One region of the Bradyrhizobium sp. WBOS07 genome, then DNA from elsewhere that is predicted to be linked to it. Evidence: riboswitches for the same ligand, from Rfam matches in the RefSeq annotation. Region 1 holds a riboswitch; the other holds the start of a gene.
What was found. A riboswitch is a leader RNA that binds a small molecule or an ion and turns the genes downstream of it on or off. The one in region 1 is predicted to bind cobalamin.
Positions count from the first base shown of each region.

Region 2: another riboswitch for cobalamin. It lies ahead of DCM79_RS11420 (TonB-dependent receptor); the one in region 1 lies ahead of DCM79_RS30085 (DUF1636 domain-containing protein).

Region 1 covers NZ_CP029008.1:6,364,807-6,379,903, forward strand. Annotated here, with positions in the region: gene cbiB (adenosylcobinamide-phosphate synthase CbiB) at 1-149, shown strand, start outside; gene cobD (threonine-phosphate decarboxylase CobD) at 161-1,126, shown strand; gene DCM79_RS30075 (cobyric acid synthase) at 1,115-2,563, opposite strand; gene cobO (cob(I)yrinic acid a,c-diamide adenosyltransferase) at 2,569-3,204, opposite strand; cobalamin riboswitch at 3,245-3,465, shown strand; gene DCM79_RS30085 (DUF1636 domain-containing protein) at 3,559-3,933, shown strand; gene cobW (cobalamin biosynthesis protein CobW) at 3,930-4,964, shown strand; gene cobN (cobaltochelatase subunit CobN) at 4,964-8,212, shown strand; gene cobG (precorrin-3B synthase) at 8,209-9,372, shown strand; gene DCM79_RS30105 (precorrin-8X methylmutase) at 9,372-10,001, shown strand; gene DCM79_RS30110 (precorrin-2 C(20)-methyltransferase) at 10,004-10,735, shown strand; gene cobJ (precorrin-3B C(17)-methyltransferase) at 10,732-11,466, shown strand; gene DCM79_RS30120 (cobalt-precorrin-6A reductase) at 11,442-12,185, opposite strand; gene cbiE (precorrin-6y C5,15-methyltransferase (decarboxylating) subunit CbiE) at 12,187-13,368, shown strand; gene DCM79_RS30130 (cobalamin biosynthesis protein) at 13,365-13,733, shown strand; gene cobM (precorrin-4 C(11)-methyltransferase) at 13,730-14,512, shown strand; gene DCM79_RS30140 (cobyrinate a,c-diamide synthase) at 14,512-15,097, shown strand, end outside.
Region 2 covers NZ_CP029008.1:2,418,402-2,433,498, forward strand. Annotated here, with positions in the region: gene ilvD (dihydroxy-acid dehydratase) at 1-946, opposite strand, end outside; gene DCM79_RS11415 (hypothetical protein) at 2,383-2,964, opposite strand; gene DCM79_RS11420 (TonB-dependent receptor) at 3,020-5,257, opposite strand; cobalamin riboswitch at 5,371-5,585, opposite strand; gene DCM79_RS11425 (hypothetical protein) at 5,625-5,888, opposite strand; gene DCM79_RS11430 (hypothetical protein) at 6,247-6,459, opposite strand; gene DCM79_RS11435 (hypothetical protein) at 6,609-6,785, opposite strand; gene DCM79_RS11440 (adenylate/guanylate cyclase domain-containing protein) at 6,892-8,628, opposite strand; gene DCM79_RS11445 (lytic transglycosylase domain-containing protein) at 8,945-11,119, shown strand; gene DCM79_RS11450 (tripartite tricarboxylate transporter substrate binding protein BugD) at 11,214-12,185, opposite strand; gene DCM79_RS11455 (threonine synthase) at 12,270-13,511, opposite strand; gene lpdA (dihydrolipoyl dehydrogenase) at 13,677-15,097, opposite strand, start outside.

The DNA of each region.
Region 1 (15,097 bases):
GCATCTATCACGGCAGCATTACGAACGAACCTTGGCTCAACGGGGGCGCGCGTGATCCGCTTGCCGCGGATATCGGCGAGGGACTGGCGGTCTATCGCCGCGCTATGCTGCTGCTCGCCGGCGTGCTTGCGATCCTGGCCTTCGCGTGAAAGAACGGGGCATGCGCGAGCACGGCGGAAATCTCGATCAAGCCCAGGAGCGTTTTGGCGGACGCGCCGAGGACTGGATCGATCTGTCGACCGGCATCAACCGGTCGCCTTATCCCGTGGGCGAACTGAGCGCGCGTGCGTGGAGCGCGCTGCCCTCGCGTGCCGAGATCGAGGCGCTGCATCGGGCCGCGCAGCACGCCTATCGCACCAGCGCGCCGATCGTCGCGCTTGGCGGCGCGCAGGCCGTCATTCAATTGCTGCCGCAGCTCGCGCCGCCAGGCCGCGCGCGCATCCTCGCGCCGACCTATAATGAATATGCCGGCGTGCTGTCGGCCGCGGGCTGGGATGTGCGGGAGGCTGGCGAACTCGACGCGCTGGCCGGCGCGGATCTCGCCATTGTCGTCAATCCCAACAATCCCGACGGCCGGAATCATGCGCCGAAGGATTTGCTGGCGCTGCCGCCGCGCGTCGGCCGCCTCGTGATCGACGAGAGCTTTGTCGACGCCGTTCCGCTGCTGTCGCTTGCATCCGAAGCGGATCGGCCGGGGCTGCTGGTCCTGCGTTCGTTCGGAAAATTCTACGGGCTTGCCGGCTTGCGGCTGGGCTTCGCCGTCGGCAATGCCGCCGACATCGCCGGACTCGCTGAACTCTCGGGTCCGTGGCCGGTCTCGGGCGCAGCAATCGCGATCGGCTGCCGCGCCTTGCGCGACGATGCCTGGGCCGAGGCCACATCCGCGCGGCTTGCGCGGGACTGCGTCCGCCTCGACGAGATGGCGCGCGCGCAAGGCTGGACGCTGGTCGGCGGCACGCCGCTGTTTCGTCTCTACCAGACGCCTGACGCGCTGGCTGCGCAGGAGAAGCTGGCTCATGGCCATATCTGGTCGCGCGTGTTTGCGCGAGAGCCGACATGGCTGCGCCTCGGGCTTCCCGGCAGCGAAGCCGAATGGACACGCCTTGCCGAAGTGCTAGCGCGCTAGCGCGAGCAGGCCTGCGACGTCGAGATGCTGCTCGATGTGATCGGCCAGCGCCTCGAGCGCGCTTTCGACCCGGCCCATATAGGGCTCGTTGCCGGCGGGAATGTCGAGCTTTGCCAGGTACGCCTTGCGGAAATCATCCGATGTGAACAGGCCGTGCAGATAGCTGCCCTGCACGCGGCCGTCGCGCGAGATCGCGCCCTCGGACTCACCGTTCAGCGTCGCGAAGGGGCGGATGCGATCCGGTCCGTCGGTGCGCCCGATGTGGATTTCGTAAGCCTGGATCGCCTGCTTCGTGGCGGCATGCACGGCCGCGACACGCGTCAGCGTCTTCTGCGGGCTCATCACCGTCTCGACATCCAGCAGCCCAAGTCCGGGCGTATCGCCCGCGGGGCCCTCGATGCCATCTGGGTCGGCAACGCTGCGACCCAGCATCTGATAGCCGCCGCAGAGGCCGAGCACGTGGCCGCCGCGGCGATGGTGCGCGAGCAGGTCGATGTCCCAACCCTGCGCGCGCAGGAAGGCGAGATCGCCGCGGGTGGATTTCGAGCCGGGGATGATGACGAGGCGGACGTCCCCTGGAATCGCTTCACCCGGTCGCACCATCACGAGATCGATGCCGGGCTCCAGCTTCAGCGGATCGAGGTCGTCGAAATTGGCGATGCGCGACAGCGCCAGGCAAGCGATCTTGCATTGGCCGGGCTTGCGCGCGTCGCTCAGGCCCAGCGCGTCCTCGGCCGGCAACTCGCCGGCGCGCGTGAACCAGGGCAGCACGCCGAAGCCGCGCCAGGCGGTCTTGTGTTCGATCAGCCGGTAGCCGTCGTCGAACAGCGTGGGATCGCCGCGAAACTTGTTGATGACGAAGCCCTGGATCATCGCGGCATCCTCGGGGTCGATCACCGTCTTGATGCCGACGAGCTGCGCGATGACGCCGCCGCGGTCGATGTCGCCGACCAGCACGACCGGTACGTCGGCCTTGCGGGCAAAACCCATGTTGGCGATGTCGGACTTGCGCAGGTTCACTTCGGCCGGGCTGCCGGCGCCTTCGACCAGCACGAGGTCGGCGCGCGCCTTTAAGCGTTCGAAACTCTCCAGCACCGCGCTCATCAGCGAGGGCTTCATTGCTGCATAGTCGCGCGCGCGTGCGGTGGCGATGCGCTTGCCGTGAACAATGACCTGCGCGCCGACATCGGTCTCGGGCTTCAGCAGCACCGGGTTCATGTCGGTGTGCGGCTCCACGCCGGCGGCGAGAGCCTGGAGCGCCTGGGCACGGCCGATCTCGCCGCCATCGACGGTGACGGCGGCGTTGTTCGACATGTTCTGCGGCTTGAACGGCAGCACGCGCAGGTCCCGCCGCGTGAACGCGCGCGCAAGGCCGGCGACGATGAGCGATTTGCCCACGTCCGAGCCGGCCCCCTGGATCATCAGCGCGCGTGCCATCGGCATCAGAACTCGACGCCGGCCTGCGCCTTGATGCCGGAGCGGAAGGGATGCTTGACCAGCGTCATCTCGGTGACGAGATCGGCGATCTCGATCAGTTCGTCCTTGGCGTTGCGCCCGGTGAGCACGACGTGGGTCAGCGGCGGCTTCGAGGTGGTCAGGAAGTCGACGACCTCGGCGATGTCCAGATAGTCGTAGCGCAGCGCGATGTTGATCTCGTCGAGCACGACCATGCGCAAGCTCTCGTCGAGGATCAGCTTCTTGGCCTTCTCCCAGCCGGCGCGCGCGGCGGCAATGTCGCGGGCGCGGTCCTGCGTCTCCCAGGTGAAGCCTTCGCCCATGGCGTGGAACTGGCAGAGCTCGCCGAAATGGCCGGTGAGCAGGCGGCGCTCGCCGGTGTCCCAGGCGCCCTTGATGAATTGCACCACCGCGCAGGGGAAGCCATGGGCGACGCAGCGCACGATCATGCCGAAGGCCGAGGACGACTTGCCCTTGCCGGCGCCGGTATGGACGATGATGAGGCCCTTCTCGCCGCTCTTGCTCGCCATGATCTTGTCGCGGGCGGCTTTCTTCTTCGCCATTTTTGCGGCGTGCCGGGCGTCGGTTTCCTCAGCTGTTTGGGTGTCCGGTTCAGGCGTCATTGGATCCGGTCCTTCGGCTTGACAAGAGGCGGCCACCGGCAAATGGTGGCCCGGCGTTGGTTCCTGTCCTATGACAGGCGAAGAGGGAATGCGATAGGGTCCGAATCGGCAAGATTGGGGTCCAAAATGCAGCCGCCCCCGCGACCGTGACCGGAGAGATGCCCAAAGCCACTGATTTCCACGGAAATCGGGAAGGCGGGGATCGAAGGGCAAAACCCTGCTCCGCAAGCCGGGAGACCTGCCAGCGCGGACGAGTTTTGGACCGGCGGACGGGGTGTTCCGCGACGGGGAAACGGACCTTCTGGCGAACGGTCCGTGTGCCTCATCGCCTCCCGCTGTTATCTGGAAGAGGCGATGACCGTCACACTTCACGTCTGCATCACCTGCCGTGCCGGCCAGACGCTTGGCGAGGGCGAGACGACGCCCGGCAAGCGCCTGCACGGTGCGATCCTCAAGGCCGGCGTGCCCGAGGGCGTCAACGTGGTTCCCGTCGAATGCCTGTCGGCGTGCAGCCAAGGCTGTTCCGTCGCGCTGAGCGCGCCCGGCCGCTGGTCCTATGTCTATGGCCGCCTGTCGGATGCGAACGCGCAGGACGTGGTCGCGGGCGCTGCGGCCTATGCGGCCGCGCCGGACGGGCTGGTGCCCTGGCGCAGCCGCCCCGAAATCTTCCGCAAGCAGTCGCTTGCCCGCATTCCCCCCATTGCAATCGCCCCGGAGGCCGCCGAATGAGCTCGCTCGCAAAAGTTCCGGTCACGGTGGTCACCGGTTTCCTCGGCTCCGGCAAGACGACGCTGATCCAGCATCTGCTCGCAAACCCTGACGGCAGGAAGCTCGCCGTGCTCGTCAACGAGTTCGGCAGCGAGGGCGTCGATGGCGAGATATTGAAGTCCTGCGCCGATGCGAACTGCCCGGAAGAGAACATCGTCGAGCTCGCCAATGGCTGCATCTGCTGCACCGTCGCGGACGATTTCATTCCGACCATGGAGCAATTGCTGGCGCGCCCGGTGCGGCCCGATCACATCCTGATCGAGACCTCGGGCCTGGCGCTGCCGAAGCCGCTGCTGAAGGCATTCGATTGGCCTGAGATCCGCTCGCGCATCACGGTCGACGGCGTGATCGCGCTCGCCGATGCAGAGGCCGTGGCGGCCGGCCGCTTCGCGCCCGATCCTGACGCCGTCGAGGCGCAGCGCGCGGCGGACATCAATCTCGACCACGAGACACCGCTGTCGGAAGTGTTCGAGGACCAGATCGCCTGCGCCGACATCGTGCTGCTGACCAAGGCCGATCTCGCGGGCGCCGCCGGCATCGAAGCCGCCAAGGCTGCGATCATTGCCGAGATGCCGCGACGTGTGCCGATGCTCCCGGTGACCGACGGCGCGATCGACGCCCGCCTCATCCTCGGCCTCGGCGCCGCCGCCGAGAACGATCTCGCCGCGCGTCCCTCGCATCATGACGGCGAGGAGGAGCACGAGCACGACGATTTCGCTTCCGTCGTGATCGACCTTCCGGAAGTTGCCGACGTCGATGCACTCGTTGCCTCCGTGCAGCGCCTGGCGCGCGAGCAGAACGTGCTGCGCGCCAAAGGCTATATCGCCGTCGCGGGCAAGCCGATGCGTCTCTTGCTTCAGGCTGTGGGCGAGCGCGTGCGTCACCAGTTCGACAAGCCCTGGGGCGCAGGTCTCAGGCAGTCCAAGCTCGTCGTGATCGGTGAGCACGGCGATATCGATGAGGCCGCGATCAGGTCAGGACTTGGTATCTGATGCACGTCGTCTTCCGCGAGAGCCGCGGTCTGGAGGAGACCGCGACGCCCAGGGACATCGGCCAGGACTCGGCCGATCTCGTGGTGCTCTCGTATTCGGATTCCGACCTTGCCGCCTTCGCAGCCGGCTGGCGGCGTGGCCGCCATAGCCTGCCGTCGCTGCGGCTCGCCAATCTCGCGGAGCTGTGCCATCCGCTCTCGGTCGACACCTATATCGAGAAGACGCTGTCGCAGGCGCGCGGCATTCTGGTGCGGCTGATCGGCGGGGAATCCTATTGGCCGTACGGGCTCGCGGCGCTCCAACAGCTCGCGAAAGATCGCAACATCGTGCTCGCCGTGCTGCCGGCGGACGGCCGCGACGACACGCGGCTCGATGCCTACTCGACCTTGCCCCTGTCGACGCTGCGCCGGCTCAAGGTGCTCTGCGACACCGGCGGCCCGGTCGCCGCGCAGGCGGCGATCGCGCAGCTCGCGCTGGCCTCGGGACTTTATGCCGGACCGGTCACCGGCGAGCTGGCCGTGCCGGAGATGGGCTTCTACGATCCCTCGCGCGGCGTCATTGCTGCGCCGGCCTCAAGTGCGGGCAGGCCGCTCGCGCTGGTGACTTTCTATCGCTCGTATCTCACGGCCGCGGATACGGGCCCGGTCGATGCCCTGATTGCCGCGCTGCGCGAGGAGGGCTTTGACTCCTACGGCGTGTTCGTCACCTCGTTGAAAGCGCCCGGCGTCGCCGATTGGCTGCGCGCGCATCTCGCGCAACATCCTCCGGCCGCGATCGTCAACGCGACGGCATTCTCGGCCGTCGGCGACGACGGCACGACGCCGTTCGATGCCGCGCCTTGCCCGGTGTTCCAGGTCGCGCTCTCAACGGCGCGTCGCGAGGACTGGGCGGAGTCGCTGCGCGGTCTCTCGCCCGGCGATCTCGCCATGCATGTGGTGCTGCCCGAGGTCGACGGCCGCCTGTTCGCGGGCGTTGTGAGCTTCAAGTCGGCAGGCATGCGCGATCCCGATCTGCAATTCGCCCATCTGGCGCACGGGCCCGACGCGGAGCGCGTCAAGGCCGTCGCCGCGCGCGTTGCGGCCTGGCATCGCCTTGCACAGAAGCCCGCCGGCGAGAAACTGGTCGCGATCGTGCTCTCGAACTATCCGGGGCGGCCGCACCAGATCGCCCATGCGGTTGGGCTCGACGCGCTGGCTTCGGTCGAGGTCCTGACGTCGGATCTCGCCGAGGCTAGTTTCGATGTCGCGCGGGTTGATGCGCTCGGCGAGACGCTGCTGAAGCAGAGTCTGAGCTGGAGCGTTGCCGATTATCGCGCGGCGCTTTCGCGCCTGCCGCAATCCCTACAGGATGATCTCGCGCAAGCCTGGGGCGTGCCGGAGAGTGATCCGGCTTGCCGCGAAGGCGCTTTTCACTTCGCCGCGATCGCGTGCGGCAAATCCGTCATCGCGGTTCAGCCTGAGCGCGGCGATGCGACTACGCGCGATGCCGATTATCACGATCTCGCCCGCACGCCGCGCCATGCTTATGTCGCGTTCTATCTCTGGCTCCGCGCCCAGGGGATCGATGCCGTCGTGCACATGGGCGCCCATGGCACGCTGGAATGGCTGCCCGGAAAGTCCGTCGCGCTGTCGTCAAGCTGCTGGCCGGAAGCTTTGATTGGTGATTTTCCCGTCATCTATCCCTTCATCGTCAACGATCCCGGTGAAGCTGCGCAGGCCAAGCGCCGCATTGGTGCGGTTACCCTCGGCCATCTGCCGCCGCCGCTGGAAACATCCGCGGTGCCGGACGGCTTGCGGCGGCTCGAACGTCTGCTCGACGAATATTCGACCGCCGATGGTCTCGATCCCGCACGTCGCCAGCGCCTGATCGCGGCGATCCGCGACGAAGCGCGTGCGGCCGGTCTCGAAGACGATCTCGGCCTCGATGCTTCTGCCGCGCCGGCCGAGGCGATTCCGCGGATCGATCGCTTCGTCTGCGATCTCAAGGAGAGCCAGTTCGGCGACGGCCTTCATGTATTCGGCCGCGGCGCCTGCGGTGACGCCGAGCGCGGTGCGCTGCTTGCTGCGCTTGGCGGCAAGCGCGTCGCGCCGGGACCGTCGGGCTCGCCCTATCGTGGTCGCCAGGACGTGCTGCCGACCGGGCGCAATCTCTTTGCCGTCGACCCGCGCGCGGTGCCGACGCCGTCGGCACATGCGCAGGGGATAAAGCTCGCCGAGGAGCTGCTGCGCCGTCACCTGCAGGATCATGGCGACTGGCCGAAGGGCCTTGTGGTCGATCTCTGGGGCTCGGCGACGATGCGCACCGCGGGCGAGGAATTCGCGATGGCGCTGCATCTGGCCGGCCTCGCGCCGCGCTGGGATCACGCCTCCGGCCGCGTCACCGGCTACGACATCATCGCCCCGGCCGAGCTCGGCCGCCCCCGCATCGACGTCACGCTGCGGGTCTCGGGCCTGTTTCGCGACGTCTTCTCCGGCCTTGCGCAATTGTTCGAGGCCGCCTCCGAGGCGCTCGCCGCGCGCGAGGACGAGGGCGAGGAGAATCCGTATCGCCACCGCGCCTCCCGTGTGTTCGCGCCGCGTCCCGGCCAGCATGGCGTCGGCCTGTCGGCGATCCCCGATGTCTTCACGCCGGAGACGCGGGATGCCGCCGGCGAAGCGTGGTTGTCGGCCTCGTCCTGGGCGTTCTCGGCCGATGGCGAGATGCAGCACGATCGCGCCGGGATCGAGGCGCGGCTCGCCTCTGCCGATGCCTTCGTCCACGTCCAGGATTTGCCGGAAACCGACCTGCTGCTTGCCGCCGACTATGCCGCGCATGAAGCCGGCGTGGCGGCCGCCGCAGCGCATCTCGGTGCGGCAGGACCGGCGCTCTATCATCTCGACACGACACGCCCCGAGCAGCCGCATGCGCGCACGCTGACCGAGGAGATTTCCCGCGTCGTCCGGGCGCGCGCCGCCAATCCGGCCTGGATCGCCGGCATGATGCGCCATGGTTTCCGCGGGGCCGCCGAGATCACCGCGACGCTGGAGCACATGGCCGCGTTCGCTCATCTTGCCGGCGCCGTGCCTCCGCATTTGTTCGATCTCTCCTATGATGCGACGCTTGGGAATGACGACGTCCGCGCCTTCATGACCCGTGAAAATCCGTCGGCGCTTGCCGCGATGGAGACCTGTTTTGCACGCCTGCACGATGCGGCGCTGTGGCAGACGCGCCGCAACTCGATCGCGGCGGCGCTGCGGGAGGCCTCATGAGCGCTTCCGCAATTAAAGGCTGGTGTCCCGGCGCGTTGCGCCCGATGCTGTCGGGCGATGGGTTCGTTGTGCGGGTGCGCCCGTTCGGCGGGCGCCTCGAAGCCCCACAGATCACCGGGCTTGCCGAACTCGCCGGGCAACACGGCAATGGCCTGATCGACGTCACGAGCCGCGCCAATCTCCAGATCCGGGGCGTGAGCGAAGAGAGCCATCGCCCGCTGCTCGACGGCCTTGCGCAACTGCGGCTGCTCGATCCCGACACCGAGATCGAAGCCCGGCGCAACATTCTGGTGACGCCGTTCTGGGGCGGCGGCGACGAAACGCAGTCGCTCGCTGCCGAGCTGGAGGAGGCGCTCGCCGAGTGCGGCCTCGCGCTTCCGACCAAGTTCGGGTTCGCCATCGATGACGGCAGGTCGCGGGTGCTTGCCGGCGATTCCGCGGACATCCGCATCGAGCGCGATCGCTCGGGCCATCTGCTGGTGCGGGCCGACGGTGCGAGGCTCGGCCGCTCCGTCGCGCGCGGCGAGGCCGTGAGCATGGCGCTGGCGCTCGCAAGCTGGTTCCTGGTTTCCGGTGGCGCCAGGGGTGGGCGAGGGCGGATGGCGGCGCATATCGCGTCCGGGGCGATATTGCCCCAATCGCTGCGCGGCGAGACCGAGCCTGCGCCGGTGATGGCCGCCTCGCGGCCCGGGCACTATCCGCAAGGCGCAATGGTCGGCGTCGCGTTCGGACAGATGCTGCACACGACGCTGCACCACCTCGCCGGTAGCGGACATGCGCTGCGCATGACGCCCTGGCGGATGCTGCTGAGCGAAGGCAGGCGCGAGATGCCGAGCGCGCCGGGCCTCGTCACCGAGCCGTTCGATCCTGCGCTGCGCGTCATCGCCTGCAGCGGCGCGCCGCGCTGCCGCGAAGCCCATGCCGATACGCGCGCGCTGGCCGCGGCGCTCGCGCCGCGCATCGCCGCCGATGCGCGCCTGCACGTCTCCGGCTGCGGCAAGGGCTGCGCCCATTCCGGCAGGGCCGCGGTCACGCTGGTCGCGACGCGCGCCGGCTTCGATCTCGTCCGCGGCGGCTCGACGCGCGATGAGCCGGTCCAGCGCGGCCTGAGCGGCGCCGACATCGTCAGCGATCCCTCCATCCTGGTGGGAGGGAATTGATGCCGCATAGCTACGAGACCGATGGTGCGGCGATCTACCGGCAATCCTTCGCGACCATCCGGGCCGAGGCCGATCTTGCCCGCTTCACGCCGGACGAGGAGCCCGTGGTGGTGCGCATGATCCACGCCGCCGGCATGGTCGGGCTGGAGTCGCATATCCGTTTCACGCCAGGCATGGCGGGAGCTGCGCGCGCCGCCTTGCAAAGAGGCGCACCGATCCTGTGCGACGCGCGCATGGTCTCGGAAGGGATCACGCGCGCGAGGCTGCCTGCGGCCAACGCCGTCATCTGCACGCTTGGGAACGAGACCGTGCCCGCACTTGCGCAATCGATGCGCAACACCCGTTCGGCCGCGGCGCTCGAGCTGTGGCGGCCGCATCTTGCCGGTGCGATCGTTGCAATCGGCAATGCGCCGACGGCGCTGTTTCATCTGCTCAACATGCTGGAAGACAAAAGCTGCCCGCGTCCGGCGGCGATCATCGGGTGCCCGGTCGGCTTCGTCGGTGCGGCCGAATCCAAGGCGGCGCTGATGGCCGATCCGCCGGCGCCGGCGCTGACGGTCGCGGGGCGCCTCGGCGGCTCCGCGATCACCGTTGCCGCCGTCAACGCGCTGGCGAGCCGGAGCGAATAGCGATGGGACGCATCATCTGCTGCGGTCTCGGCCCCGGCGCCCCTGATTTGATGAGCGTGCGCGCCGATCGCACCGTGCGCGGCGCCAGCCACGTCGCTTACTTCCGCAAGAAGGGCCGGCCGGGCCAGGCCCGGCGTATCGTCGAGGGCATGCTGGCGGCCGGCGTCACCGAATATCCGATGGAATATCCGGTCACGACGGAGATCGCCTTCGACAGTCCGGAATACATCCACTTGCTCGCCGGTTTCTACGATGAATGGGCCGAGCGCCTGGCGCGGCTTTCGCGCGCGGTCGATGTCGTCGTGCTCTGCGAGGGCGATCCTTACTTCTACGGCTCGTTCATGCATCTGCATTCGCGCCTGCAGGGCCGTGTCGAGATCGAGGTGATCGCGGGCATTCCCGGCATGGTCGGCTGCTGGAACGGCGTCGGACAGCCGATCGCGCTCGGCGACGACGTGACGACCGTGCTGATGGGCACGCTTCCCGAAGACGAGCTGGAGCGGCACATGCGCGATTCCGATGCGCTCGTCGTCATGAAAACCGGACGCAATCTTGCAAAGGTGCGCCGTGCACTCAGCTCGGCCGGCCGGCTGGGTGATGCCTGGCTGGTCGAGCGCGGCACCATGCCGGGCGAGCGCGTGGTGCGGCTGGCCGAGATCGACGCCGCCGACTGTCCCTATTTCGCGATCGTGCTGGTTCACGGCAAGGGCCGGCATCTGGGCGCCGCCGAATGACGGGCTCCCTAACCATCGCGGGCCTCGGGCCGGGCAGCGATGCGCTTGTGACGCCCGAGGTCACCGCCGCGCTTGCATCAGCGACCGACATTCTGGGCTACGCACCCTACGTCGCGCGCGTGCCGCGGCGAGCCGGGCTTACCCTTCGTCCGTCCGACAATCGCGAAGAGCTGCAGCGCGCGAGCGAGGCCTTGCGGCTTGCGTCCGAAGGCGGGCAGGTCGTCATCGTGTCCTCCGGCGATCCCGGCGTGTTCGCGATGGCCTCCGCCGTGTTCGAGGCGCTCGAACAGGCGCCGCAATATCAGGCGCTTCCGATCCGCGTGCTGCCCGGCATCACCGCGATGCTGGCGGCCGCCGCCCGCGCCGGGGCCCCGCTCGGCCATGATTTCTGCGCGATCAACCTCTCCGACAATCTCAAGCCCTGGGCCGTGATCGAGAAGCGCCTGCGTCTCGCGGCCGAGGCCGATTTTGCGATTGCGATGTACAATCCGCGATCGGCGAGCCGGCCGGAGGGCTTTGGCCGCACGCTTGCGGTGCTGAAGGGCGCGGGCTGCGGCGAGCGCCTCGTGATTTTCGCGCGCGCGATCAGCGCGGCTGATGAGAAGATCGAGGTCGTGACGCTGAACGAAGCGACGCCGGAAATGGCTGACATGCGCACGCTGGTGATCGTCGGCAATTCGCAGACACGCCGCGTCGGCCGCTGGGTCTATGCGCCGAGGCGGGCAGAATGACCGAGCCATTGCATCACCTCAGTGACGCTCGCGACCCGCCGCCGCTCGGGCAGCTTTGGTCGCGCGATCATGACCACGGGAAGGCCGAGCCTGCGGGCCGCGTCGATCTTGGCGCACGCGCCGTCGCCGCCGGAATTGCGGGCGACGATCCAGGCGATGCCGCACTTGCGCATCGTCTCGAGCTCGCTATCAAGCGTGAACGGTCCGCGCGATACGATCACGTCGGCCGTGAAGGGCAGGGGCGCTTCGGGCGGATCGACGAAGCGCAGCGTGTAGCTGTGCTGCGGTTTTGTCGCAAACGGCGCGATATGCTGGCGGCCGATGGCGAGGAACACGTTTGCGGGCGCCTCGGGCAGCGCTGCAACGGCGGCAGTGACATCTGCAACCTCGGTCCAATTGTCGCCGGAGGCCCTGGTCCAGGGCGCGCGCTCCAGCGCGATCAGCGGCGTGGCGGTTTGCGCGCACGCTTCGACCGCATGACGGCTCATCTCGGCAGCGAACGGATGCGTCGCGTCGATCACGTGGGTGATTCCCTCACGACGGATGTAGTCGGCAAGTCCGCTCACGCCGCCGAAGCCGCCGATGCGGGTCGGCAGCGGCTGATCGGCAGGCGTGCGGGTGCGGCCGCCATAGGAATACACGGCATCAAGCCCGGCGCGCGCGAGCTCCGCAGCGAGCAGGCTCGCATCGGCCGTTCCGCCCAGTATGAGGGCGCGCATCGTGTCTGATCCCTGGCTGACCATCATCGGTATCGGCGAAGATGGCCTTGCCGGGCTGTCCGAGGCAAGCCGAAAGGCGCTTGCGAACGCGGAGACCGTGTTCGGCGGTGAGCGGCACCTTGCGCTTGCGGGTGTGACGGCGCGTGGCCGCCTTTGGCCGGTGCCATTTGATGCAGAAATCGTGCTGGGATGCCGCGGCCGGCCGACTGTGGTGCTCGCCTCCGGCGATCCTTTCTGGTATGGCGCCGGCGCAAGCCTTGCGGAGAGACTTGAGGCGGGTGAGTGGATCGCGCATTCGGCGCCGTCGACGTTCTCGCTTGCTGCGGCGCGGCTGGGCTGGCGCCTGGAAACGACTGTTTGCCTCGGTCTCCATGCGGCGCCGTTCGAGCGTCTTGTGCCGCATCTGGCGCGAGGCGCACGCATTATCTGCCTGGTGCGCGATGAGAACGCGGCAAGTGATCTCGCGAGATGGTTGACGGAGCGCGGATGGGGCGCCTCCGCATTCTGGACCCTTGCTGCGCTCGGCGGACCGCATGAAAGTATTCGCGAGCATCGCGCTGAGAGCTGTCCAACGGTTGTCCCGGGAAAGCTCGTTGCTGTCGCGCTGGAGGCGAGGGGGGCCGGCGGCCTGTCTCGCAGCTCGGGCCTGCCGGACGCTCTCTTCGCTCACGACGGCCAGATCACCAAGCGTCCTGTGCGCGCGCTGGCGCTCTCGGCGCTGTGGCCCTTCGCAGGCTGCACGTTGTGGGACATCGGCGCCGGCTCGGGCTCGATTTCAGTTGAATGGGCGCTTTGTGGCGGGACGGCGATCGCCGTCGAGGCGCGTGAGGACCGCGCGGCCAACATCCGCAGCAATGCGGAAGCGTTTGGGCTGGCTCACAAGATCACTGTCATCACGGGGAGGGCGCCCGAGGCTCTCGCTGGGCTGAAAGCGCCGGATTCCGTGTTTATCGGTGGCGGGCTCAATGAGGCGATGTTCGACGCCATCTGGTCGCGGCTTGCAGCGGGGGCGCGGCTGGTCGCACATTCCGTCACGCTGGAAACCGAAGCGCTGTTCGGCGAGCTGCACCGGCGCCATGGCGGCGAGCTGATGCGAGTCGAGGTCGCGCATGCCGCGCCGCTTGGCCGCTACCGCTCCTGGGAGACGGCACGTCCCGTGGTGCAATGGAGTACGGCCCGATGAAAGTCGCCGGACTCGGATTTAAGAGTAATGTGACGCTGGCCTCGCTGCGGGAGGCGCTTGTGGCGGCGGGCGGCCTCGAAGGGCTCGACGCGCTGGCAACTGTCAGCGACAAGGCCGATGCGGAGGCGCTGCAGCAGCTCGCGAGAGAATGTGGCCTGCCGATTAAGAGTGTACCGGCGGATTTGCTTGCGATCGTCGACACGCCGACGCAATCAAAGCTCGTCGTGGAAAAATTCGGTACCGGGTCGGTCGCAGAAGCTGCGGCGCTCGCGGCGGCCGGTCCTCGAGCTCGCTTGATTGCGACGCGCGTGATTTCGCAGGATCGCACCGCAACCGCCGCGATCGCGGAAGGAGACGGCGCATGACGGTGCATTTCATCGGCGCCGGGCCGGGCGCACCTGATTTGCTGACCTTGCGCGGCCGTGACCTGATCGCGGCCTGCCCGGTCTGCCTTTATGCCGGCTCACTGATCCCTCAAGGCGTGCTGGCGCATTGCCCGCCCGCCGCGCGCATCGTCAACACCGCGCCGCTGTCGCTCGACGACATCATCGCGGAGATCGCCGCGGCGCATGCGGAGGGCAAGGATGTCGCGCGGCTGCATTCCGGCGATCTCTCGATCTGGTCGGCGATGGGCGAGCAGCTCCGCCGTCTGCGCGCGCTCGGCATTCCCTATACGGTCACTCCCGGTGTGCCGTCCTTTTCCGCCGCTGCGGCAGCGCTGGAGGCCGAGCTGACGCTGCCGGGCCTTGCCCAGACAGTGGTGCTGACGCGCACGCCGGGCCGCGCCAGTGCGATGCCTGACGGCGAGAAGCTGGCCGCGTTCGCCGCGACCGGCGCGGTGCTCGCGATCCATCTGTCGATCCACATGGTCGACAAGGTCGTCGCCGAGCTCACGCCGCATTATGGCGCGGATTGCCCGGTCGCGATTGTCTGGCGCGCGAGCTGGCCGGATCAGCGGATCGTGCGCGCGACGCTGGCGACGCTCGATGCCGCAATCGGCACGGAGATGGAGCGCACTGCGCTGATCCTGGTCGGCAGGACGCTTGGCGCTGCGGATTTCGACGAGAGCCGTCTCTATGCGGCCGATTACGACCGCCGCTATCGGCCCGTCGGCGCCGAGCCGCGCTTTCCGGAGACGCCGTGATGCCGGCCGGACTCGTCATCTCCGCACCGGCCTCCGGCGTCGGCAAGACCACGCTGACGCTGGCGCTCGCGCGGGCCTGGCGCCATCGCGGCCTGAACGTGCAGTGCTTCAAGAGCGGGCCGGATTACATCGATCCCGCCTTTCACGCCGCCGCCACGGGACGCGCCTCCGTCAACGTCGACAGCTGGGCGATGGACCGCGGGACGATCTTGCATCTGGTTGGCCGCGGTACGGATGCCGACATCGTGCTCGCCGAGGGCTCGATGGGCCTGTTCGACGGCGTCGCCGCGCGCGGCGCCTGCGGCACCGGCGCCACCGCCGACGTCGCGGAGATGCTGGGCTGGCCCGTGCTGCTGGTGATCGATCCCTCGGGCCAGGCGCAGACCGCCGCCGCAATCGCCGCGGGCCTGCGCGATTATCGGCCCGGCGTGAGGCTCGCGGGCGTCGTGCTCAACCGCGTCGCCAGCCCGCGCCACGAGGATCTGGTGCGGCGGGCGCTGAACGATTCAGGCATTGCCGTGTTCGGCGCGCTGCCGCGCCATGCCGAGATCAGCCTGCCGAAGCGGCATCTCGGCCTGGTGCAGG
Region 2 (15,097 bases), 2.8 Mb from region 1:
CGCCCGGCTTCAAATCCGCGACATATGGTGTCTTTTTGAAGATTTCGGCGACGTCGAATAAGTCGAACTTGATGCCGCATTCATGCGCGATCGCCGGCAGGTGCAGCGCAGCATTGGTCGAGCCGCCGGAGGCCGCGACCACGGCAGCTGCGTTCTCCAGGGCCTTGCGGGTGACGATGTCGCGCGGCCGGATGTTGGACGCGATCAGGTCCATGATTTTCTCGCCCGCGGTCATGCAGAACGCGTCGCGGATTTCATACGGTGCCGGGGCACCGGCCGAGTAAGGCAGGGCGAGGCCGATCGCCTCGGAGACGGTCGCCATGGTGTTGGCGGTGAACTGCGCGCCGCAGGCGCCCGCCGAGGGGCACGCCACGCGCTCGATCTCGTCGAGGTCCTCGTCCGACATGGCCCCGACCGAGTGCTTGCCGACGGCCTCAAACATGTCCTGCACGGTGACTTGCTGCCCACGGAACGTGCCGGGCAGGATCGAGCCGCCATAGATAAAGATCGAGGGCACGTTGAGGCGGACCATCGCCATCATCATGCCGGGCAGCGACTTGTCGCAGCCGGCGAGGCCGACCAGGGCGTCATAGGCATGGCCGCGAACGGTGAGCTCGACGGAATCGGCGATGCATTCGCGCGACGGCAGCGACGAGCGCATGCCGTCGTGGCCCATGGCGATGCCGTCGGTGACGGTGATGGTGCAGAACTCGCGCGGGGTGCCGCCGGCCGACGCCACGCCCTTCTTCACCGCCTGGGCCTGGCGCATCAGCGCGATGTTGCAGGGCGCAGCCTCGTTCCAGCAGGACGCGACGCCGACGAAGGGCTGGTGGATCTGCTCGGTGGTCAGACCCATGGCGTAGAAATAGGACCGGTGCGGCGCGCGCGCGGGGCCTTCCGTCACGTGACGGCTCGGCAGCTTCTGCTTGTCGAACTTCGCGCCCATCGCAAACCAGTTTCCCCGGTCGACCCTTTCAGACCCGAAAAATCAGAGCCAAGATTTGAATCGACCTTGGGATTTTCCGGCGCCCCTTAGGACCGCCGCTGCCCTTCAAAAACTTAGAGTGATTTTATTCATGTTCGGGTGTGGCCAAAAAGCGGCGGTGATGCGAACCACCGGCGATGACGGTTAAATCCGGAATGAGTGTTGCGTAGACGGCACAATCGTTACCGGGAAGACACGGGTCGGCATACTTGGATACCTCGCGAGCAAGCCAATCCACAATCTCTGATTTCAAAACTCGGAAGCGCGCCAGCGTGGCGCCGAATGACAGAAACAGACACAAAGTGAGTCGCCTCTATCGCTCCGCCGTGTCCCGGACAAGCCGCAACGCGCAAGCGTTGCGGCGCAGAGCCGGGACCCAGAGCGACACGGTCCCATGCCGCGACATGGGCCCCGGCTCTGCAGCGCACCGTACCGGACGATGCTTCGCATCGCCGGGGACGCTGCGCGGCGTCCGGGGCACTAGAGCGAGCTGGTCCTCCAATCACCACTGTCATTCCCCGCGAAGGCGGGGAATCCAGTACGCCGCGGCTTCTCGGATTGATCTCTGGCGTCTCTGGAATACTGGATCGCCCGCTTTCGCGGGCGATGACAGCGCGTGTGTGGTGACAGACATGACTCGCCGGCCTCGCGGCTCAAATTCGCCCGAGCTTTGCTTGCGTCGCCGTCGCCACCCTCAAATCCAAGAGGGTGCAGGGAAGGCCGGGTGCTGACAACGCACCCGCGGTCCGCTGCGCAAAATGCACACGCAGAAGAACCGCACAGCAGCATACAGGTGGTGCCGATCACTCGGCCTTCCCTGCGCGATGGTCGGACGGCTTATGCCGTGCTCTCCCGGGAGCCGAACTTTCCTTCTGGCCTCCCTCGCCGTTCGAATTGGCGATGCCGTCCGCCCGGTTGGGCTCGCGCGCATCTTCGATCCGGCTTGACCGTAGCAACGACGGCCAGGACCACACGGTTTTGCCGTACGCACGGCCCGCCATGTCGCCGCAGTATTTCCAGCCCTGTCGACAAAGCTGCGAAACTTACAGGCGAGACGAAGCCTAGCAGCGCCGTTCGTCCGCACGCGGTTACGGACTCACAGGGACTACCCGCCCTGCCCGCACCTCTCGTGCCGACGCTGCCGCGTCCACCGCAAGCCCGGCTCGCGATCAAGACGACCTCGAGATCGCCCCTCATGGTTGAGCCGGGATGGGCGACACATACGTCAAAACCGAATTTCGGTAAAGTGGAATATTTTCACGCGGATGGATTGACAGAGGGCGACACAGGCACGGTGCCGTAGCCCGGATGGAGCGATAGCGTAATCCGGGACGATGCGAGATGCCGAATGCGCGATCCCGGATTGCGCTGCGCTCCATCCGGGCTACGAGAAGCACTCACGCCGACGTCGCGCCCTTGCGGCCGAACGGATCGACCAGACGGACGATCTCGCAGACGGCGACGAGGCTGGCGAGCCAGACGGCGCTGGTCAGGCCGATGCGCATCACGATCGCGGCGGTGAAGGCGCCCTCGCCGCCGAGGAACGGCGTTGGGGCGAGCAGCGCGAGCTCGTAAATCCCATAGGCGACGACGAGCATGATCGCGAGCAGCAGCGGCGTGCGGTGCTGGGGCAGCAGGCCGAGCACCGTCGACGAGGCCGCGGTCGACAGCAACGCAGCCACACCGATGGCCAAGCCCCAGGCGATGGTGCCGGCGTCAACGGGATAATGCAGCACGCCGAAACCAATGGTCTGGTTCACGAGCCAGGCGCCGATGACGACGAGCAGCGCTGGACGCAGCGGCAGCATCGCCGCGGCCACGACGGCGAAGGCCGCGAACGGCGTTGCGCAGGCGAACGCAAAGCTGGCCAGCGCGCATGACGCCGTCAGCAGCGCAAAGCAGAACATGGGCGCAAGGCGCGGCGCGACCGGCTGAAGCCGGAGACGGCCGTCGTGAGGCAGCTGGATGCTGCGAGCCATGACGTCAGGAAGCATGGGTGAATTCCTTCTGTTTCGGATGCCGTTCCATTTGAGATCAGAACGTGGCGCCGGCCTTGAGCAGATAGGTGCGGCCGGGCAGCGGATAGGCACTGAAGCGGCCGTCCGTGAAAGTGCTGGCGATGGCGTAGTCGTAGTAGAGCGCGTTCAGCACGTTGTTGATGCTGAGCGACCAGAAATAGCGCTCAACCTGGCCACTGAGCTTGAGATCGATCGTGCCGCCGGCCGGGATCGGCTTCTGGGTGCCCGCCTGGTCGTTGTCCATGCGCCGCTCGCTCCAGAAGCGCGCGGTGGCATCGAGCACCAGGTAGTTCTGCCAGATGTTCCAGCTGACACCTGCACTCGCCGTATAGCGCGACACCAGCGGCACGTCGTTGCCGGCCCAGGCGCCGTCGCGGAAGACCGCGCGGGTATAGGCCATGCCGGAGCGCAGCAGCAGGGCGTCGTTGACGCGATAGGACAGACTGGTCTCCGAGCCGTAGCGCCGGGTCGGGTCGAGATTGGTGTTGTAGAACAGGACCGGGTTGAAATGGACCTCGTTGGTGAGGTCCATCAGATAGAGACTGCTCTGCAGCTGCAGACCGCCGCCCTTGATGCGCAGACCGCCCTCGATGTCCTGCGAGGTCTGGGTCTTGAGCTGGAACGTTTGCGGGATCGCGGCGAAGGTCAGGGGATCGAAGGACGGCCCCGAGGACAGGCGCTCATCGACGTCAGGCGTGCGGAAAGCGCGCGCGGCACGAGCGAACAGCGAGACCACCTCGTTGAGACGATGCTCGGCCCCGAGATGCAGCGCATATTGGGTCTCGTCGCTCGTCAGCGGCAGCGCACCGATATCGGCATTGAACGGCGCCGCCGCGTCGAAATTGTCGCGTGCCGCAAGACGGACGTTCTGCACCCGCGCGCCGTAGGAGACGTCGGTCGTGGGCAGCACGCTCAATGTGTGCTGGAAATAACCGGCGACCGTCTGCTGCCTGAGGTCGTAATTGTGCCAGGCGGCGAGCCCCTGCCCGGCGCCGCGGTCCTGCTCAAAGCCCGCATCGTAGTAATCGATGCCGGTCAGGAGTTGCGACGGCAGGCCGAGCAGCAGGCTCTTCACGCTGAGCCGCGGCGTGATCGACCAATTGGTCAGATGGGACTCGACATAAGTCGAGGTGAAGAAGGCCGGAACCGGCATCGGGCTGGAGAAGAACGTGCTCTGCTGCTTCTTGTCGCGCACACCGCCGTCGACGATGAGATCGACGCCGTTGACCAGGGTCTTGGTGAACCCGGCCGTCGCGCTGAAGCCCTGCTGGTTGGCGGCATTGAACGGCGTGCTGGTGCCTCGGCGGTTGGTCCTGAGCTCGTCGAGGCCGATCGAGGGATCGACGGTGCGGCCGCCCGGCAGCCGCAGCTCCTGATTGTCGCCGGTGACGGTGAGAAACGCGCTCAGGCCTGGCGTGGTGTAATTGAGATTGCCGACACCGTTCTGCTGGGAATAGCGATTGTTGTCGCGATAGCCGTCGGCCCTGACGGCATTGCCGTAGAACGAGGTCGACCATGGACCGGAATTGAGCGCGGTCGAGACGTTGCCGAGCCGGGTGTTGAACGAGCCGAAGCCGGCCTCGATGCGCGCAGTCACGGGCGGTCCGCCGGCGCCGGTCCTGGTGACGATGTTGATCACGCCGCCGACCGCGTTGTCGCCGTAGAGCACCGCGCCGGAATTGCCGCGCGTGATCTCGATGCGCTCGATGGAATTGAGCGGGATGGTGGAGAGGTCCACCTGCGCCATGTCGACGTCGTTGAGCCGCCGGCCGTTGACCAGCATCAGCGTGTTGGCGGTGGCGAAGGCGCCGAAGCCGCGCAGGTCCACGCTGGTCTTGGCGCCGATCTGGCCGCCATAGAACGTCGTGATCTGGGCTCCCGGCACCTGCGTGGCGATGATCTCGGCAAGCGCCTGCGACGGCGAATGCGCGATATCCGCGGCCGTGATCACGGTCGTGGCGGCCCCGACGATACCACCGCCGCCGGCGACAGCCTCCGAGCCCGAGCCGGATGAGCCGGTGCCATCGCCTGCCGGCGCGAGGTTCGCGGTGCGCCGCGGCCGCGTCGCCTCGCCCTCACCGGTCGCCCTCGCCCGCGTGCGATTCTGATCGGCGGGCTTGCTCACCTCGATCGGCGGCAATTGCTCAGCAAGCCCCTGCTGGGCGAAGGCGGAGGATAGATCGAGCGAATGGAACGAGACGGACGCGAGCAGGCCGGCGCTGAGGCGCCAGGCGGCAGAAACGAGACGAGACATTGTTGTAACCTCGGTATGACGTCAGTGGCACGTCACAGCGAACGAGGTTTCACGGCAGAGCGGCGGACTGCTCCGATGAAGCCAATGTCTGTACTCCCCGACCGACATCTTCGCGTGTGACCACGGCTGACGGCAGGTCTCCTGGCTCGCGGGTCGTTACCTTGCGTCGCCTTCCCAGGACCGAGATTCCCAGTGGCACAGGACGAAAGATTCACCGCTTACAGTTGCGGGGGCAGCCGTGGCGTTGAGATAGATCCCGGCATTGGGACATCCCGCACCACATTCCCTTTTGATCTCCGTGAGGAGAACCGTCGCCGGCCATTTACGTGTCGCCCCGGCAGCGTGTCAATCGACCGTTAGGCGGCGTTCAGGTCCGTCCGCGCGGACGTTGCGCCTGGGCCCAGGCGGCCGTGACATCGCGTGGCGGAACATCAACGCGCTTGACCGGGGTCAGTTCGCCGGACGCCGAGACGATCGCGGTTTCCTCGCGGCGGCAGCGCGTGCAGACGAAGCGGACCTCATGCGGAGACGCCGACCAGCTCGACCGCTTCACATTGGCGGCCATCGGCCAGGCCTCGCAATGCGAGCACGACACCAGAAATCGACCGGGATCGAGCATACCCATTTCCATCGGACTCCACGTCCTGCCGCCTCTTGAATGATTAACCCAAGTGAATCGTTCCGGTGCCCAAGCACCGCCGGAGCTCCCTCGCGAGCGCAGGGCAATCGCATATCGTCACAACGTGACCAGAAGCTCACTTGCGGCCATCCTTCGAGACGCCCGCCTCCGGCGGGCCCTCAGGATGAGGTCGGAGTGCGTGGCAGCCATTTCGTAGGCAAAACTGCTGCTTAGCCTCATCCTGAGGAGACCGCGGAGCGGTCGTCTCGAAGGACGAGGCGTGCGCTCAGCTGTCACGGAGAGCCATATGCGACAGCCCTGCCCGCGAACGAGGCGATCTCGCGCTCGCCGTTCCCGCCGCCGCTGGATCTCAGCGCGCGCCCTTGAGGGTGCAGGAGGTCGAGCAGGTGACGGTGGTGCCGCGATCGCATGCCTTGCAGGCGTTGACGCACTGGTTCAGGTCGCGGGGATTGTAGCTGTAGGTCCGCAAGGGGCAGGCCGGCGTCGTCGAGCCGGTGATGTCCTGCTCCTGGTCGCAGGCCGCCGTCATGAGCGCGAACATGATCACAACAACGAGGCGCATGGGATTGCCCTGTCTGTCACGACAATGACGTTCCGGTGTGCGCTGTATTGCAACGAACCCCGGCCTTCCCACCACGGGCAGCGCCGGTCAGCGACGCCCGCATGCCATCAGGATGCGCGCCAAACCTTAAGAACGGATTGCAGCCGGCCTCAGGCCGCAGCCTCGGTCGCGATCGCCTGCCGCATGTCGACCGCCAACTGCCGGTACTGCTCCGAAAGCTTCAGATAGAATTCGCGCTTGCTGCCGTCGGTGGCGAGCTTGGCGATCAGCTCGCATTCGGCGGTGAGCGTTTCAAACCGTTCCAGCCTGTCCTGAAGTTCTGGCATCGGCGTGTCCCCATCAAACGCCTCAAGGACATCCAACCTAAGCCCGGGAAATAGGTCACGGCGAACATCGTTATCGAGCAGAAGCAATTTTTCCGGTGCGGGCAGCCTATTTGTTGTCGAGACGCCAGGCGTCGTCCCATCCCTCGTCGGGCGGGCTCGCCTCGAGCTGCGCGATGCGGCCGAGCATCGTGCGCGAGGGCCCGTCACCGGGAACGGCTTCGAGGGCCGCGTTGAAGGCAGCGCGCGCCGCATCGAAGCGCCTGATACGATAGGCGGCGAGCGCCTCGGCATAGTGCGTGCGCAGGCTGGCTTGCGCATCGGTGAGCCCGCCCGCCCTCGCCATCACCTCGAAGATCGGCTGCGGCGCGCTCTGGCCGGCGACCGCCAGGCGATCGATCTCGCGCAGCTCGAGCCGCGATCCGATCGCCTCGGCGGTGGCCTGCGAGATCAGGATGCGGGTGCCGTAGACCTTGTTGACCGCTTCCAGCCGCGAGGCCAGGTTCACGGCATCGCCCATCACGGTGAAGCTCATCATCAGCTCGGAGCCGATGCTGCCGGTCAGCACCTCGCCGGTGGCGATGCCGATCCGCAAATCGCACGGCGCGGGCATGGCGCGGATGCCGAGCAGGTCGGGCAGCTGCCGCTGCAGCGCGGGCACCTGATCGGCCATCTCGATCGCCGCGGTGCCGGCAAGCAGCGCCTGCTCGTCGTCCTCGATGAAGGGCGGCCCCCAATAGGACATGATGGCATCGCCGATGTATTTGTCGATGATGCCGCGATTGTTCCTGACGGGTGCGGACATCACCGTGAAATAATGGTTCATCACCTTGACGAGGCCGCGCGGCGTCATGCCCTCGCTCATCGAGGTGAAGCCGCTCATGTCGCAGAACATGATGGTCATGACCCGGCGCTCGCCGTCGATCGCGACCTCCGGCCGGTCGATCAGCCCCTGCACCACCTTGGGATCGATGTAGCGGCCAAAGGTCTCGCGGATGCGCTCGTTGTGCCTGAGCTGCTCGGTCATGCGGTTGAAGGCCGCGGCGAGCTCGCCGATCTCGTCCTGGGTGGAGACGGTGATGGTCTTGTCGAAGCGGCCTGCCTCGACCTCGCGGGTGCCGGCGAGCAGCAGCCGCACCGGGCGGGTGATGCCGCTGGACACCATCAGCGCAAAGACGAAGCCGACGACCGCCGCGAGCAGCGTCACCAGGCCCGAGACGACGATCGCCTGATGCTGGCGGCCGATCACCTGCGAGGTCGAGAAGAAGACCTGCGTCAGCATGTCGGCGCGGATCGCATCGACCTTGCGGTTGAACTGATCGCGCACCACGTCGATGTGCTCAAGCGTGCCGCGGGCCTCCGTCATCTGCCTGGCGTCGACCTGCTTGAGCAGCTTCGCATGGTCCTCGTTCAGGTCGCGGCGCAGCTCGGTGACGGCGGTCTCGATGCGGATATCGATCCGTCCCAGCGCGGCATTGTCGGAATAGGTCTTGGGGTCGTCGATGATCGCGTTGATGAGCTTGCGTGCGGCCTCGGCGCCCTCCTCGATCTTGCGGTCGGATTCCTCGAAATCGCGAAGCCGCGCCGCATAGGCCTGCTCGTCCGATGGCGCCTCCATCTTGGTCATGACCATCCGCCGTAGCGCCAGCGCGCGCTCCAGCGAATTGATGTTGGCGCGGGCCAGATGGCTGTAGGCCGGGATGTAGCGATTGGTCAGCTCGTCCAGCAGGATGCCGACCTGGCTCGACATCACCATCGACAGGATCGAGGTGACCAGCATCAGGACGATCAGTCCGAGGGCGATGCCGACGATCTTGTGCCGGATCGACTGGTTGAAAATCGGCATAGGTGCGGGCAAAGGCCAAAAGGATGGAGGGATGGAACTCCATACACCGATCCGGCCGCGGGAACACGCGCAATCTGGTTCCTTCCGGCGCCTTGAACCGTCTTCGCCGTCGCGCACGCCCGGATCGTTAATAAAGATTTAAGGGCGGCCACGCCTCCGTTCCCGGAGTTCCCCAGTACATCCGTATTTCGCCGCATTGTTGCGACAGCGTGAGGAATGCGGGACGATGCCGTGGCATCGTATCCGGTATCTTGATTCTCAAGCCGCATGTCGTCGCGGACCTTGGTTTGTGGTGGTTTCGCAGGGGGACCATGGAATGAACCAGTGCCTACGCTCGCTCGCGTGTGTCGTTGCCGTGGCCGCATTGGCTCTCGTTCCCACCGGGCTGGCGGCAAAAAGCAGTCACAAATCGTCCACGCCGAAGAAGACGCATGAGGCGAAAGCCGGCAAGCAGCGTCACGCCGCGGCGAAGTCCTCGGCGAAGTCGCGCCACGGCAAGCACGCCGAGGCCAAGCGCAAGTCGAAGACCATCGACGAGCCTTCCAGCAAACCGGCTGTGCCGCCGCTGACCGGCGACCTCGCCGCGCTGAAGGACGCGATCGACCTCACGCGCAAGGGCAAGGGCGAGGATGCTAGCGCGGCGCGCGAGCGCATTGCCGATCCCGCCGGGCAGAAGCTCGCGGACTGGTTCATGCTGCGCCATTCCGAGAGCACGGCGAATTTCAAGCGCTACGCCGCGTTCCTCGCGGCCAATCCGGACTGGCCGAGCCGCACGCTGCTGCGCCGCCGTGCCGAGGCGCGGCTGTGGCAGGAGAAGAGCGACGCAGCCACCGTGCACAAATTCACCATGGACCGGCCGATCAGCGCCAAGGGCAAGTTCGCGCTCGCCCGCGTGCTGCGCGCTGAAGGCGATACCGATCGGGCCGCGCATCTGGTGCGCGAGGCCTGGCGCACGGACGAATTGTCCGAGCGCAGCGAGCAGGATTCCTACGACGCGTTCGGAGATCTCCTCACCGCGGACGATCATCGCGCCCGCATGGACAAGCGGCTCGGTGCCAAGGATTACGCGGCTGCGCGGCGCGCCGCGAAACGGCTCGGCGAGGACGCGCTCGCGATCGTCAAGGCCTGCGCCGCCGTGACCGGCAAGGCCAGCAAGGCCAAGGATTATCTCGAGGACGTGCCGGGCGAAGCGCGGCGCGATCTCGGCTATGAGCTATGCCGCGCTCAATGGCACCTTCAGAACGATCGTATCGACGATGCCGCCGAGGTGATCCTGGCCGCTGCACCCGAGACCATGGCGGCGCAGGACACCGATGCCTGGTGGCGCGAGCGGCGCATGCTTGCGCGCAAGCTGCTCGACCAGGGCAAGTTCAAGACCGCCTATGACGTGGTGCGCACGGCTGCGGTGCCGGACAAGGAAGTCTATCGCGTCGACTATCATTTCATGTGCGGCTGGATCGCGCTACGCTTCCTCGACGATCCCAGGACGGCGATGGTGCACTTCGTCGCCGTCGACGAGGGCTCGGCCAATCCGATCGCGCTGTCGCGCGCCCATTACTGGCGCGGCCGCGCCGCCGAGGCGATGGGTGCTACGGCCGATGCGCGCATGAGCTATCGGGCGGCCTCGCGCTATCCGACCGCCTATTACGGCCAGCTGGCGCGCGCCAAGCTCGGCCTCGACCGCGTCGAGCTGCGTGCGCCCGCGCATGTCCTGGCCGCCGCAGATACGCCACCCGCGGACGAGCGCGTGCGCGCCGCCGACATGCTCTACGGCATCGGCGAGCGCGACCTGGTGTTCTATTACGCCGAGGACTTTGCCAAGGAGAGCACCGACGTCGCCGCGCTCGAAGCGCTCGGCGAGCTCGCCCGGCGTCGCAACGATGCCCGCGTGATGCTGGAGGTCGGCAAGACGGCGCTGTCGCGCGGGCTCGCGCTCGACCATTACGCCTTTCCCACCATCGGTATCCCCGAGCACAAGCAGGTCGCGCCCGCGATCGATACCAGCGTGATCTATTCGGTGGCGCGCACCGAGAGCTCGTTCGAGCAGCGCGACAAATCGCATGCCAACGCGGTCGGGCTGATGCAGGTGACGCCGGTAGCGGGACGCGACACCGCAAAGCGCTTCGGCCTGACTTACGATTGGGACAGGATGGTCTCCGATCCCGTCTACAACACGCAGATGGGCGCCGCCGAGCTCAGCGCGCTCTTCTCGGAATATCGCGGCAACCAGATCATGACCTTCGCCGGCTACAATGCCGGCCGCGGCCGCGTGCGCGATTGGGTGCAGGCGCGTGGCGACCCCCGGGATCCCAAGGTCGACCCGGTCGACTGGGTCGAGCGCATCCCGCTGTCGGAGACGCGCAACTACGTCCAGCGCGTGATCGAGAACGTGCTGGTCTATCGCGCGCGGTTCGAGGATAGCAGCATGGTCGCCGGCAAGAGCGACGAACGCGTCGTGACGAAGGATGCCAGCGCGATGCCGGTGGATTAAGCGCCGGCCTCGTAGGGTGGGCAAAAGCGCGCAAGCGCCGTGCCCACGATCGTTTGGTGGGCACGCTGCGCTTTGCCCACCCTACGACAGCATCTCAATCCACCTTGATGTTCGCCGCCTTGATGATCGGCCACCATTTTGCGATCTCGGCCTTCTGCCTTGTGCCGAGCGCTTCGGGGGCGAGCTGGTCCTTCGGCGTCATCTCCAGACCCTGGTTTTCGAGCTGCTTCCTCACGGCGGGATCGTTCAGCGCTTCCACGGCCGCGGCGTTGAGCTTTGCCACGATCTCCTTCGGCGTGCCCTTCGGAACCCACATGCCCGACCACAGCGTCATGTTGAAGCCCTTCAGGCCCGCCTCCTCCACGGTCGGGATCTCCGGCGCCGAGGCCAGGCGCTTGCTGTCGGTGATGCCGTAGGCGCGGATGGTGCCGGCGCGGACCTGACCGATCGAGTTGGAGGCCTGGTCGACCATGATGTCGATCTGGCCGGCGATCAGGTCGTTCAGCGCGGGCGCGGTGCCGCGATACGGCACGTATTGCAGCTTGACGCCGGAGATGCTTTCCAAATAGACGCCGGCAATGTGGCTGCCGGAGCCGGCGCCGGCGGTGCCCGCCGTCGGCGCCGAGCTGCGCGATTTCAGCCACTCGATCAGCTCCTTCAGCGACGTCGCGGGCACCGCATTCTTGCTGACGACCATCATCGGATTGCTCGGCAGCAGCACCACCGGCTCGAGATCGGCGACGAGATCGAACTTGAGCTTGTAGACGGCGCCGTTGGCGACGTGGGTGCCGAGATGGCCGAACGAGATGGTGTAGCCGTCCGGCGGCGATTGCACGGCGCGGCCGACGCCGATCGAGCCGCCGGCGCCGGTGACGTTCTCGATCACCACGGGCTGGCCGAGCGGCACCCGCATGCGCTCGGCAAGCACGCGCGCCATCGCATCGGACGGTCCGCCCGCCGCGAACGGCACGATGATGGTGATCGGACGGGTGGGATAGTCATCGGCGCGCGCGGCGCCGACAGCAGCGAGAACAGCAAACAGCGCAGCCCAGACGGCCTTCGTCATTGTCTTCTCCCCAGCGATGTCTTTGTTGTTTTTTGGCCCTCTGCCCGCGTACGGGAAGAGGGATCGTGCGTAGCCTATCCCGCGCTAGAACTGCGCGTAATCGATCGGCTTGTGGCGGTCGAGCGTGCGGGTGACCGGCGGCAGCGGATATTTCAGGCCGGTGGCGCAGTTGAACAGCATGACGCGGTCCCCCTTCGAGACGCGGCCGTCGGCAAGGCTCTCCTTGTAGGCGGCGTAGGTGGCGGCGCCCTCGGGACAGAGCAGCAGCCCCTCCTCGCGCGCGACTTCGTTCAATGCCGCCGAGATCTTGTCGTCGTCGACCGCGATGGCAAAGCCCTTGCTCTCGCGCACCGCGCGCAGGATCAGGAAATCGCCGATCGCCTGCGGCACGCGGATGCCAGAAGCGATGGTGTGGGCGTCCTCCCAGCGCGTCGCGTGCTCGGTGCCGGCCTCAAAGGCCCGCACCATCGGCGCGCAGCCGGAGGCCTGCACCGCGACCATGCGCGGGCGCTTTGAGCCGATGAAGCCGATCTTCTCCAGCTCGTCGAACGCCTTCCACATGCCGATCAGGCCGGTGCCGCCGCCGGTCGGATAGAAGATCACGTCCGGCACGTCCCAGCCGAGCTGCTCGGCGAGCTCGAGGCCCATCGTCTTCTTGCCCTCGATACGGTACGGCTCCTTCAAGGTCGAGGTGTCGAACCAGCCGACCTTGGCCTTGCCCTCGCCGACGATCTTGCCGCAATCGTCGATATAGCCGTTGACGCGGTAGACCGTGGCGCCCTGCAGCTCGATCTCGCTGACGTTCACCTCTGGCGTATCCGCCGGGCAGAAGATCGTGGTCTTGATGCCGCAGCTCGTGGCGTAGGCCGCCAGCGCTGCGCCAGCATTGCCGTTGGTCGGCATCGCCATGTGCTTGATGCCGAGCGCCTTGCCCATCGACACCGCCATGACGAGGCCGCGCGCCTTGAACGAGCCGGTCGGCAGCCGTCCCTCGTCCTTGACGATGATCTCGCCGCCGCCGAGCTTCTTAGCCAATTTGGGCAGCCGGATCAGCGGCGTGGTGACCTCGCCGAGCGAGACGATGTCCTGGCACTTGCGCACCGGCAAGAGCTCGCGGTAGCGCCACATGTCGCCCGGCCGCTGCGCGAGGGCGTCCTTGGTCAGCGCCTTCTTCACGCCCGCAAGATCGTAGCGCACCAGCAACGGCTTGCCGGCCTTGGAGAGATTATGGACCTGGTCGGCGGCGTAGTGATCGCCCTCCATCGCGCATTCGAGATGGGTGACGAAGGTCGAGCGTTCGATGGTGAGGTTGTCGTTGTCGCGCATGCTGCTTCTTTCTTCTTGCTTGTTCAAACCGCTCTTCCACGCGTCATTGCGAGGAGCCCGCGACAAAATTGCGAAGCAATTTTGCGCTGGTGCGACGGAGCAATCCAGACGCTTTCCGCGGAGGCAGTCTGGATTGCTTCGCTTCGCTCGCAATGACGGCAGTCGTCATATGTTCAACACCCGCCCATACGCATCCAGCACGGCTTCCTTCATCATCTCCGACAGGGTCGGATGCGGGAACACGGCGTGCATCAGCTCCTCTTCCGTCGTCTCCAAATTCATGGCGACGACGTAACCCTGGATCAGCTCGGTGACCTCCGCGCCGACCATGTGGGCCCCGAGCAGCTGGCCGGTCTTCTTGTCGAAGATGACCTTGACGAGGCCCTGGTCCTCGCCGAGCGCGATGGCCTTGCCGTTGCCGACGAAGGGGAAGCGGCCGACGCGGATCTCGCGGCCGTTCTCCTTGGCCTTGGCTTCCGTGAGGCCGACCGAGGCGACCTGCGGCTGGCAATAGGTGCAGCCCGGGATCAGATTCTTGTCCATGGGATGCGGGTTGAGGCCCTTGATCGCCTCGACGCAGATCACGCCCTCATGCTCGGCCTTGTGCGCGAGCATGGGGGGACCCGCGACGTCGCCGATAGCGTAGATGCCGGGAACGTTGGTCTTGCCGTAGCCGTCCACGACGATGATGCCGCGGTCGGTCTTCACCCCGAGCTTTTCCAGGCCGAGATTCTCGATGTTGCCGACGACGCCGACCGCCGAGATCACGCGCTCGAACTCGGTCGTGACCGGCTTGCCCTTGCCGTCGTCGATGGTGGCGACGACGCTGTCGGCCTTCTTCTCGAGCTTGGTCACTTTGGTCGAGGACATGATCTTGATGCCCTGCTTCTCGAGCCGCTTGCGCGCGAGGCCTGCGATCTCGGCGTCCTCGACCGGCAGGATCTGCGGCAGCACCTCGACCACGGTGACATCGCTTCCCATGGTGTGGAAGAACGAGGCGAACTCGATTCCGATCGCGCCGGAGCCGACCACCAGCAGCGACTTCGGCATCCGCTCCGGCACCATCGCCTCGAAATAGGTCCAGACCAGCTTCTTGTCGGGCTCGAGCCCCGGCAACACGCGCGGCCGTGCGCCGGTTGCGACGATGATGTGCTTGGCCTGATAGCTCCCCTCGCCCAGCGCGCCCTTCGGCGCTTCGACGTCGGACTTCTTTACGGTGACCTTGCCGGGCGCGTCGATCGAGGCGGCGCCCCAGATCACGCTGACCTTGTTCTTCTTCATCAGGAAGCCGACACCGTCGTTGAGGCGCTTGGAGACGCCGCGCGAGCGCTGCACCACGGCTTTCGGATCGAACGAGATCTTCTCTGCCGACAGGCCATAATCCTTGGCGTGCTGCATGTAGTGATAGATCTCGGCCGAACGCAGCAGCGCTTTGGTCGGGATGCAGCCCCAGTTCAGGCAGATGCCGCCGAGGTAGGACTTTTCGACGATCGCGGTCTTGAAGCCGAGCTGCGCGGCGCGGATCGCAGTGACGTAGCCGCCGGGACCGGAGCCGATGATGATGACGTCGAAGGATGTGTCGGCCA